3 regions of the Paenibacillus sp. FSL H8-0104 genome follow, and region 2 is predicted to be linked to each of the others. Evidence: a T-box and tRNA genes for the amino acid it is inferred to sense, from the RefSeq annotation. Region 2 holds a T-box; the other regions hold tRNA genes.
What was found. The T-box of region 2 lies ahead of tyrS (tyrosine--tRNA ligase). A T-box ahead of a tRNA ligase gene usually reads a tRNA of that ligase, here a tRNA-Tyr.
Positions count from the first base shown of each region.

Region 1: it encodes a tRNA-Tyr, which carries the amino acid that the T-box ahead of tyrS (tyrosine--tRNA ligase) is inferred to sense. The anticodon was not compared.
Region 3: it encodes a tRNA-Tyr, which carries the amino acid that the T-box ahead of tyrS (tyrosine--tRNA ligase) is inferred to sense. The anticodon was not compared.

Region 1 is NZ_JBBOTC010000001.1:315,414-318,662, reverse strand. Features, by position in the region: gene iolD (3D-(3,5/4)-trihydroxycyclohexane-1,2-dione acylhydrolase (decyclizing)) at 1-635, opposite strand, end outside; tRNA gene NST38_RS01480 (tRNA-Gly) at 1,030-1,100, opposite strand; tRNA gene NST38_RS01475 (tRNA-Pro) at 1,111-1,184, opposite strand; tRNA gene NST38_RS01470 (tRNA-Leu) at 1,192-1,270, opposite strand; tRNA gene NST38_RS01465 (tRNA-Arg) at 1,288-1,364, opposite strand; tRNA gene NST38_RS01460 (tRNA-Gly) at 1,372-1,446, opposite strand; tRNA gene NST38_RS01455 (tRNA-Leu) at 1,457-1,537, opposite strand; tRNA gene NST38_RS01450 (tRNA-Lys) at 1,544-1,619, opposite strand; tRNA gene NST38_RS01445 (tRNA-Tyr) at 1,630-1,715, opposite strand; tRNA gene NST38_RS01440 (tRNA-Thr) at 1,725-1,800, opposite strand; tRNA gene NST38_RS01435 (tRNA-Phe) at 1,821-1,896, opposite strand; tRNA gene NST38_RS01430 (tRNA-Asp) at 1,916-1,993, opposite strand; tRNA gene NST38_RS01425 (tRNA-Met) at 2,021-2,094, opposite strand; tRNA gene NST38_RS01420 (tRNA-Val) at 2,112-2,187, opposite strand; tRNA gene NST38_RS01415 (tRNA-Glu) at 2,194-2,265, opposite strand; tRNA gene NST38_RS01410 (tRNA-Asn) at 2,270-2,345, opposite strand; tRNA gene NST38_RS01405 (tRNA-Ala) at 2,347-2,422, opposite strand; tRNA gene NST38_RS01400 (tRNA-Ile) at 2,457-2,530, opposite strand; rRNA gene rrf (5S ribosomal RNA) at 2,569-2,685, opposite strand; rRNA gene NST38_RS01390 (23S ribosomal RNA) at 2,765-3,249, opposite strand, start outside.
Region 2 is NZ_JBBOTC010000001.1:4,078,254-4,081,502, reverse strand. Features, by position in the region: gene NST38_RS18150 (Imm63 family immunity protein) at 33-476, shown strand; gene NST38_RS18145 (DMP19 family protein) at 497-946, shown strand; T-box leader at 1,045-1,272, shown strand; gene tyrS (tyrosine--tRNA ligase) at 1,389-2,651, shown strand; gene NST38_RS18135 (YxcD family protein) at 2,808-3,086, opposite strand; gene NST38_RS18130 (hypothetical protein) at 3,092-3,249, opposite strand, start outside.
Region 3 is NZ_JBBOTC010000001.1:5,789,498-5,792,746, forward strand. Features, by position in the region: gene NST38_RS25545 (class I SAM-dependent methyltransferase) at 318-1,244, opposite strand; tRNA gene NST38_RS25550 (tRNA-Leu) at 1,428-1,506, opposite strand; tRNA gene NST38_RS25555 (tRNA-Cys) at 1,513-1,586, opposite strand; tRNA gene NST38_RS25560 (tRNA-Gly) at 1,593-1,667, opposite strand; tRNA gene NST38_RS25565 (tRNA-Gln) at 1,672-1,746, opposite strand; tRNA gene NST38_RS25570 (tRNA-His) at 1,769-1,841, opposite strand; tRNA gene NST38_RS25575 (tRNA-Trp) at 1,871-1,944, opposite strand; tRNA gene NST38_RS25580 (tRNA-Tyr) at 1,951-2,036, opposite strand; tRNA gene NST38_RS25585 (tRNA-Thr) at 2,046-2,121, opposite strand; tRNA gene NST38_RS25590 (tRNA-Phe) at 2,142-2,217, opposite strand; tRNA gene NST38_RS25595 (tRNA-Asp) at 2,313-2,390, opposite strand; tRNA gene NST38_RS25600 (tRNA-Met) at 2,418-2,491, opposite strand; tRNA gene NST38_RS25605 (tRNA-Val) at 2,509-2,584, opposite strand; tRNA gene NST38_RS25610 (tRNA-Glu) at 2,652-2,723, opposite strand; tRNA gene NST38_RS25615 (tRNA-Ser) at 2,733-2,824, opposite strand; tRNA gene NST38_RS25620 (tRNA-Asn) at 2,828-2,903, opposite strand; rRNA gene NST38_RS25625 (23S ribosomal RNA) at 2,970-3,249, opposite strand, start outside.

The DNA.
Region 1 (3,249 bases), 3.8 Mb from region 2:
CGACGATCCAGATAATGTACTTTGCGGGCAAAGAACGATTCTGGATAATCGTATGCCTCTGCCTGCACATCCTGCGGCAATGCGAGCGTTACTGCTCCTGTCTCTGCTGGATCGGTTAGCACACGCATGGCCTGTGTAACAGCAATCATCAGCTGTTCGGGACGAACAATGCGATCCCAGTACTTGCTGACGGCTTTGAATGGATCAGTGGCTGAGATTGTATAATCACTGCTCACTTCCAACTGCTGAAGTACCGGGTCCGGTTCCCGTGTAGCAAAGTTATCTCCAGGAAGCAATAAAACCGGAATCCGGTTCACCGTTGCAGTAGCTGCAGCTGTAATCATATTCAAAGCACCAGGTCCAATGGATGTTGTACATGCATAAATCTGTCTACGGTTCTTCTGCTTGGCATAAGCCGTTGCCGTATGCACCATACCTTGTTCGTTCTTGCCTTGCATATACGTCAGGCTTCCCGGACTGCGCTCCAGCGCTTCTCCAATGCCTGTTACATTGCCATGTCCAAAAATACCGATGATTCCCTTCACAAACTTGGTTTCCACCCCGTCAACCGAGATATATTGCTGATCCAGGTATCGAAGCAGTGCCTGAGCCATCGTTAGTCGAATTGTATTCATGAATTGATCGCCGTCCTTTCCTTTACGGGTTAAGCGCTTAATCTACGTTAAGTTTAAGCGCCTTACCCCTAAAGGTTAAGCGCTTAATTGATATGGTATTACAGGTTAATGATTTACGCAAGCTATTTTTGTAAGCGTTTTTATAAATTGTGATAAAGAAAAGATATTCTTGTGTTCAAACATGTGTTAGACCTTCTCTATTTGAACACTTCCACAATGACTAAGGACAGACTTAAAAGAGAGGGGAATATATCGTGAGGATGGGATACATGTTGGTACATGCTAATCAGCCATATAGTCCGTGATCTTTGCATACAATCATGGTCAATATGCCTGTGAATGCAGAAAAAAAGAAAGAGACGGTGAGTACCGTCTCTTTCTTTTTCAATATATAAGCGGGTGATGGGAATCGAACCCACGCTATTAGCTTGGAAGGCTAAAGTTCTACCATTGAACTACACCCGCATAACAACAATCGGGATGACACGATTTGAACATGCGACCCCCTGGTCCCAAACCAGGTGCTCTACCAAGCTGAGCTACATCCCGTTATCTATACCGGCGAGAGGACTCGAACCTCCACGGTTTCCCACTCGATTTTGAGTCGAGCGCGTCTGCCATTCCGCCACGCCGGCAAAATATGAAGTTATAATGGCGCGCCCTGAGAGATTCGAACTCCCGGCCTTTTGATTCGTAGTCAAACGCTCTATCCAGCTGAGCTAAGGGCGCAAAATATTGGAGCGGAAGACGGGAATCGAACCCGCGACCCTCGCCTTGGCAAGGCGATGCTCTACCGCTGAGCCACTTCCGCAAATAAAGGATGCGCGTGGAGGGACTTGAACCCCCACGTCAAAGACGCTAGATCCTAAGTCTAGTGCGTCTGCCAATTCCGCCACACGCGCATATAATGGTGAGTCATGAAGGGCTCGAACCTTCGACACCCTGATTAAAAGTCAGGTGCTCTACCAACTGAGCTAATGACTCATAGAAAAACTGGTGGAGGATGATGGATTCGAACCACCGAACCCGTACGGGAGCAGATTTACAGTCTGATGCGTTTGGCCGCTTCGCTAATCCTCCAGGATTACATGGTGCCGGCGAGAGGACTTGAACCCCCAACCTACTGATTACAAGTCAGTTGCTCTACCAGTTGAGCTACACCGGCGTATTACATGGTGTTATAAATGGTGGCTCGGGACGGAATCGAACCGCCGACACGAGGATTTTCAGTCCTCTGCTCTACCGACTGAGCTACCGAGCCTTACTACATTAAAAAAAAATGGCGGAACCGACGGGATTCGAACCCGCGATCTCCTGCGTGACAGGCAGGCATGTTAGGCCAACTACACCACGGTTCCAGATCACTTTCTCAAAGGAAAGTATAATTGCGGGGGCAGGATTTGAACCTGCGGCCTTCGGGTTATGAGCCCGACGAGCTACCGGGCTGCTCCACCCCGCGTCGTTATAAAGTTTATATGGTGGAGGCTGAGGGGATCGAACCCCCGACCCTCTGCTTGTAAGGCAGATGCTCTCCCAGCTGAGCTAAGCCTCCATATTATGACCCGTAGGGGATTCGAACCCCTGTTACCTCCGTGAAAGGGAGGTGTCTTAACCCCTTGACCAACGGGCCTTACTGGCTCCCCGAACAGGGCTCGAACCTGTGACAACTCGATTAACAGTCGAGTGCTCTACCAACTGAGCTATCAGGGAATGGTGGAGCCAAGCGGGATCGAACCGCTGACCTCCTGCTTGCAAGGCAGGCGCTCTCCCAGCTGAGCTATGGCCCCATACTCTGGTGTATTTCTTGTTGTGGTCTTGCTATGGGCCCTGGTGGACTCGAACCACCGGCCTCACCCTTATCAGAGGTGCGCTCTAACCAACTGAGCTAAGGGCCCTTATCAATTTTCGAAAAAAAATACCCCAATGGGGTTTCGCTTGGCGGCGTCCTACTCTCCCAGGACCCTGCGGTCCAAGTACCATCGGCGCTAGAGGGCTTAACGGTCGTGTTCGGGATGGGTACGTGTGGAACCCCTCCGCCATCGCCACCAAACGCATAGCTTAGCTTACATTTCAGAGATCGTTCTCTGAAAACTAGATTCGAAACGAAACACGCGATTTAGAACTTGCTATTGGATAAGCCCTCGACCGATTAGTACTGGTCAGCTCCATGCATTGCTGCACTTCCACCCCCAGCCTATCTACCTCGTCGTCTTCAAGGGGTCTTACATACTGGGAAATCTCATCTTGAGGGGGGCTTCACGCTTAGATGCTTTCAGCGTTTATCCCGTCCGTACATAGCTACCCAGCGGTGCTCCTGGCGGAACAACTGGTACACCAGCGGTACGTCCATCCCGGTCCTCTCGTACTAAGGACAGCTCCTCTCAAATTTCCTACGCCCACGACAGATAGGGACCGAACTGTCTCACGACGTTCTGAACCCAGCTCGCGTACCGCTTTAATGGGCGAACAGCCCAACCCTTGGGACCTACTTCAGCCCCAGGATGCGATGAGCCGACATCGAGGTGCCAAACCTCCCCGTCGATGTGGACTCTTGGGGGAGATAAGCCTGTTATCCCCAGGGTAGCTTTTATCCGTTGAGCGATGGCCCTTCCAT
Region 2 (3,249 bases):
ATCGACGTTACTTTATAGAGGCAGGTGCATTCATGTCCAACATGTTAAGCAAACAACAATTGGCAGACATCCTTTTACAGCTTTTAGAGCGTACATCTTTTCCCAGGGAACAGATGCAGAACTATGTTAACCGCTTGTTTGAGACCTTTAAATGGGATGGGGTGCCTTATGTAGAGACTGGAGAAGATACGTATATCGTACGAATATACGAACGTGGTCACGTCTCATTGGAGAAACAGGTGAAACAGCCGGATGAAGTCATCTATTGGTTGCTGGAAGATATTATTTTCACCGCGACGCATGTAGGGTTGTTGGAAAGACATGGCGTGGATAATAAAGAGACGCATTTGAACTATACAAATGAAGTGATGAAGGACCTGAACAGGGGTGTCCTGGAAGCCTTCCAGCAGATCGGTAATCCTTATTTACATTGGCATCAGACGGGCAAACGTCAGGACTTAGAGGGCATGGCATAAAGAAAAGTGAGGTGTGTTACATGAGCGAGCAAGATATTAATGACGTATGGTATGACTATGCTGTGTTATTTGTCGAAAAAAAGAATGAATCTGAACAGGGCTGGGCATCGTTGACTTCGAATGAGCAGGACATTGCTGCTTTATGGCTGTTAGAGGCGGATGTCTTTAATGGCGGTTTTATACAGTTTTTCTGCAACTGGGGGGAAGAGGTATACCGTTACGCGTTGCGGGCATTACATATCATTGGTGCGACTCAAGTCGTGGAGATTATAACGTCAGCATACGGCTACATTGAGCACTTGAAAGAGGATGAAAGGCTTACCGAACTGTGGGATATTCCTAAATTCCTGACAAAGGAACAAGAGCAGCAGTTAGATGCGCTGGATCAGCAGTTTTGGAACAATGAGGATCAGATCGCGGAGAAAGCTTATGGTTATTATCACGGAAAATTGAACATGATGATTATATAATCTGGTTTCAACTATGCATCCGTTGTTCTGTTCGAAGATTAATACTTGGTCTTGCAATGACTGAAACGTTCGGCTATACTTGCTATAAATTGAATACATGAATCACGTTGATAGAGCGCAGTAGCGGCTTTGTCCCTGTTACAGAAAGTCAGGGGTTGATGGAACCTGATACATACAAGGGCTGCGAATTACACTCTGGAGTACTTGGGTAATGCCAAGCGGATGGGCAAACGATATATTGCCAAAAGTGGTATGGATAACGTGTTAAGGTCACGTGTTGTCCATGCAATTTGGGTGGTACCACGGTTATGATAATCGTCCCTGTGTCTAATGAAGACAAGGAGGCGATTTTTTTGTGTCCAAAAAAGCCGTTCCAGCGTGTAATTTCGTAATTTAACGTAGATCATGACTGAATCTTGAGGATAGAAAAGGGGTTATACACATGAATATTATTGATGAACTACAGTGGCGTGACGCCATTAACCAGCAGACAGATGCAGAGGGACTGCGTGAGTTGACTGAAACCAAATCAATCTCACTGTACTGCGGCGTTGACCCTACGGGGGATAGCATGCATATCGGACATCTCATTCCATTCATGATGCTGAAACGTTTTCAACTGGCAGGACACCGTCCGGTTATTTTGATTGGTGGAGCTACAGGAACGATTGGTGATCCAAGTGGTCGACAGGCAGAACGTTCTTTGCAAACGATGGAGCAAGTGCAGGAGAATGTGGATGCACTGACAGCGCAGATGAAGAAGCTGTTCGTAACAGACGGTGATAATCAGGTTCGCATGGTGAACAACTACGATTGGACACACAAAATCAATGTGATTGAATTCTTGCGTGACTACGGCAAAAACTTTAACCTTAACACAATGTTAGCTAAGGATGTAGTTGCGAGCAGACTGGAAGGCGGAATCTCGTTCACCGAGTTTTCATACCAGATCCTTCAATCACTCGACTACCTGCACCTGTTCCAAAACGAAGATGTACAGCTTCAAATTGGCGGTTCGGATCAATGGGGGAATATCACGAGTGGTCTTGATCTGATTCGTAAAAAAGAAGGATCTGAAGCGAAGGCGTATGGTCTGACCATTCCGCTCATGCTCAAATCGGACGGAACCAAATTCGGTAAAACAGCTGGCGGCGCAATCTGGCTTGATCCGAACAAAACGACACCATTTGAATTCTACCAGTTCTGGGCGAATACAGATGACCGTGATGTCATTAAATACTTGAAATACTTTACTTTCCTCAGCAAAGAACAAATCGAAGCTTTGGCTGAAAAGGTAGAGACAGAGCCGCACAGACGTGAAGCACAGAAAGCACTCGCGGAAGAAATGACAAAATTCGTTCACGGCGAAGAAATGCTCGAACAGGCTAAACGTATTACAGCGGCGCTGTTCAGTGGTGATATCCGTTCCCTGACAGCAGATGAAATCGAGCAGGGTTTCAAGGAAATGCCAACATTCGAAACGGACGGGGAAGCGAAAAATATCGTCGACTGGCTCGTAGATCTGGGGTTGGAGCCATCCAAACGCCAGGCGCGTGAGGATGTCACTAAAGGCGCTATCTCCATGAACGGTGAGAAAATCACGGAGCTTGAATTCACAGTGTCGGCAGAGCATGGCATTGGCGGTAAATTCATTATTATCCGTAAAGGTAAGAAGAACTACAGCCTGGTTAAACTTCAATCGTAGTTTCCAAGAATTAGAACGTAACACAGAGACGTATAGAGACTACAATAGACGCACAAATAGAGCTACAAATACAGAAACAAAAAGACCGCCTTCCATCTCTGTCAGGCGACAGAGGGGAGGCGGTCTTTCGTATATCAGGCCAGTGATTGACCTATCTTATTGATTAACGATCGCTGTGATTTCTTCATCCAGATCAAGTCGCACATTTTCACGGTACGCCCGGATGTTGTATTCACTGTGCAGGTAACGAAGAATCGCTTCAATCATATTGGACTCGACCAGATATTGACTGCGTCCTTGGATCCAAACTTCAGCGGAATAACCTGTATCTTCTTCCCAGCTCAGTTCTACATTCACATCGGTTGGACGTACACCCTTACGTTCTGCCATATGAATACAGATTGCATTCACAATTTCATCCATGCTCAGAACCATAGAGATTAGTACCGTCCGTTTCTGTTACGGTCATCATCACGATCATTGCGACGGTCATAACGACCATCCGCTGCAGGTTTGCGACGATTGGAGATGGCTCTGAAGAGTGCCATAGCCAGCATAACAATCAACATAATTGCTGCAACGTTCACGAGCAATCCAA
Region 3 (3,249 bases), 1.7 Mb from region 2:
TTTTGTTTTTTCGTTGTCTCGATTTTTGAATTAAGGTTGGCTTTAGCCCATGTGCAGTCTCATGAAGCAGCTTAACATCTTCAAGTAACCGAGGATTTTGTTTAGTATAGTCAATTAATTATTCGCTTCAAAAAAAGAGGGAGCACATATCTGCTCCCTTCACTTACAACTTTACTTCTGCAATTTTAACTTCTATGTTTCAACCGTTCATCTTTTGGCACAGCGTTGTGATGCTTCCTAGTGTCATCTTAGACGTTAGACTACATTGTCTCAGTCTCAATTCCTGATTATCAGTACACGTGCCACGCTTATGCGATTTATCGCTTATCCTTAGTGCGAACTGTTTTCATATTGGGCTGTTCAAGTTGAATTAGAATCTTACCAAATCTTCCTCCACGTGAGAAGGTCACCGTACTATCCTTGTACGTATCCAGAATGTACTCTTCAGCCAGTCTGAGAGAATCTTCATCCGATGGTAACTCATACGTATTAAGCCATTCTGGCAGCTTCTCGATAGTCTCTTCCACCGGTACTTCAAATGAGTTAACTTCTCTCGTAATGATCATCGTATAAGAATAGCCCTTCAAATACAGCAACTGTTGGATATACCCCATATCACCGACCTGGTGTGAAGAAGTTACACCCAGTACATCCTTAAGTTCATCCATTAGTGTGTGTTCCTTATGTCCCGCCATAGTACTTATATACACATACTTCCGGGCACAATTGATCGCCTGCTCAATCGTTTCCCAATCCGACATCGCCGGACACATGGATGCAAATGCAAAGTCATATTTCTTCTCCCAGCCTTTATCCTTAATGGAGATTTCTTCATATCGTTCGTTTACGATTTCGATTTTGGATTCCAGAGCTGAAGGTATCGTCTCTTTCATGAGTGAAACGAGTAACTCAGAAGGCTCAACTGCGGTCACACTTGCCCCCTTTTCTGCAAAAGGAATGGTAAATATGCCTGAAGCGGCTCCAATGTCCAAAATGGATAACCCTACGAATTCCACACCCTGGTTTTCAATCCAGCCCATAATGCGTTCAGAACGCTGCTTTCCTTCTTCGGTGAACGACTGTGCATGATAATCCCTGGCCCATCGCTCAAAAGCTTCTTCTATATTAGAGGGGACGCTTTTCTTCTTATATTTTGAACTTCTCGGACGATTCTTCCATGCCTCTTCCCATACAGAAAGATCAAATAACAGATCGGTATCCGATACATTTTTTCCATTAGTCACTCTACTTCACTCCTCCATATTAAAGACTTTACTTATCTACAATATACTCAATATAATCATACGTCAATCTTTATTAACGTCCATCTTCTCTTACTCTAGATTTTCTTACTGCACATAAATCGTTTCATATAAAATAAAAATAGCCCTACACATTGCATAAGCAACATGTAGGGCTATTCAATATACCGGCGAGAGGACTCGAACCTCCACGGTTTCCCACTCGATTTTGAGTCGAGCGCGTCTGCCATTCCGCCACGCCGGCATATGCTGGAGGCGCCACCCAGATTCGAACTGGGGATAAAGCTTTTGCAGAGCTGTGCCTTACCACTTGGCTATGGCGCCATATTTTGGAGCGGACGACGGGAATCGAACCCGCGACCCTCGCCTTGGCAAGGCGATGCTCTACCGCTGAGCCACGTCCGCATAATGGCTGGGGATATAGGATTTGAACCTATGCATGACGGAGTCAAAGTCCGTTGCCTTACCGCTTGGCTAATCCCCAATAAAAAATGAAAAAACAAAGGGGCGATCGAGGGGAATTGAACCCCCGAATGCCGGATCCACAAACCGGTGCGTTAACCACTTCGCCACGACCGCCATAAAAGGTTAATTTCTAAAAAGTTAATTGGCAGGGGCAGCAGGAATTGAACCCACACCAACGGTTTTGGAGACCGTTGTTCTACCTTTAAACTATGCCCCTAAAAACTGGTGGAGGATGATGGATTCGAACCACCGAACCCGTACGGGAGCAGATTTACAGTCTGATGCGTTTGGCCACTTCGCTAATCCTCCAGGATTACATGGTGCCGGCGAGAGGACTTGAACCCCCAACCTACTGATTACAAGTCAGTTGCTCTACCAGTTGAGCTACACCGGCTTATTAAATTATTTTAAAAATGGTGGCTCGGGACGGAATCGAACCGCCGACACGAGGATTTTCAGTCCTCTGCTCTACCGACTGAGCTACCGAGCCATAATAAAGTCTAATCTTAATTCCTTACACTTTATATAGGGCATCAGTGCCATACAGCAGATGTAGTGAACAGTTTGCCTCATGTAAAGATTAAATGGCGGAACCGACGGGATTCGAACCCGCGATCTCCTGCGTGACAGGCAGGCATGTTAGGCCAACTACACCACGGTTCCAGATCACTTTCTCAAAGGAAAGTATAATTGCGGGGGCAGGATTTGAACCTGCGGCCTTCGGGTTATGAGCCCGACGAGCTACCGGGCTGCTCCACCCCGCGTCGTTATAAAGTTTATATGGTGGAGGCTGAGGGGATCGAACCCCCGACCCTCTGCTTGTAAGGCAGATGCTCTCCCAGCTGAGCTAAGCCTCCGAACAACACATTTATGATCATACCATAATCTTGTTGTAAAAATCAACTTCTTTTTTTGAAGTTATTATGACCCGTAGGGGATTCGAACCCCTGTTACCTCCGTGAAAGGGAGGTGTCTTAACCCCTTGACCAACGGGCCTTAATATTATGGCGGAGAGAGAGGGATTCGAACCCTCGAGACGCTTGTGACGCCTACACGATTTCCAATCGTGCTCCTTCGGCCAGCTCGGACACCTCTCCATATGGCTCCCCGAACAGGGCTCGAACCTGTGACAACTCGATTAACAGTCGAGTGCTCTACCAACTGAGCTATCAGGGAATATGCTTCAGAGATCGTTCTCTGAAAACTAGATTCGAAACGAAACACGCGAATTACAACTTGCTATTGGATAAGCCCTCGACCGATTAGTACTGGTCAGCTCCATGCATTGCTGCACTTCCACCCCCAGCCTATCTACCTCGTCGTCTTCAAGGGGTCTTACATACTGGGAAATCTCATCTTGAGGGGGGCTTCACGCTTAGATGCTTTCAGCGTTTATCCCGTCCGTACATAGCTACCCAGCGGTGCTCCTGGCGGAACAACTGGTACACCAGCGGTACGTCCATCCCGGTCCTCTCGTACTAAGGACAGCTCCTCTCAAATTTCCTACGCCCACGACAGATAG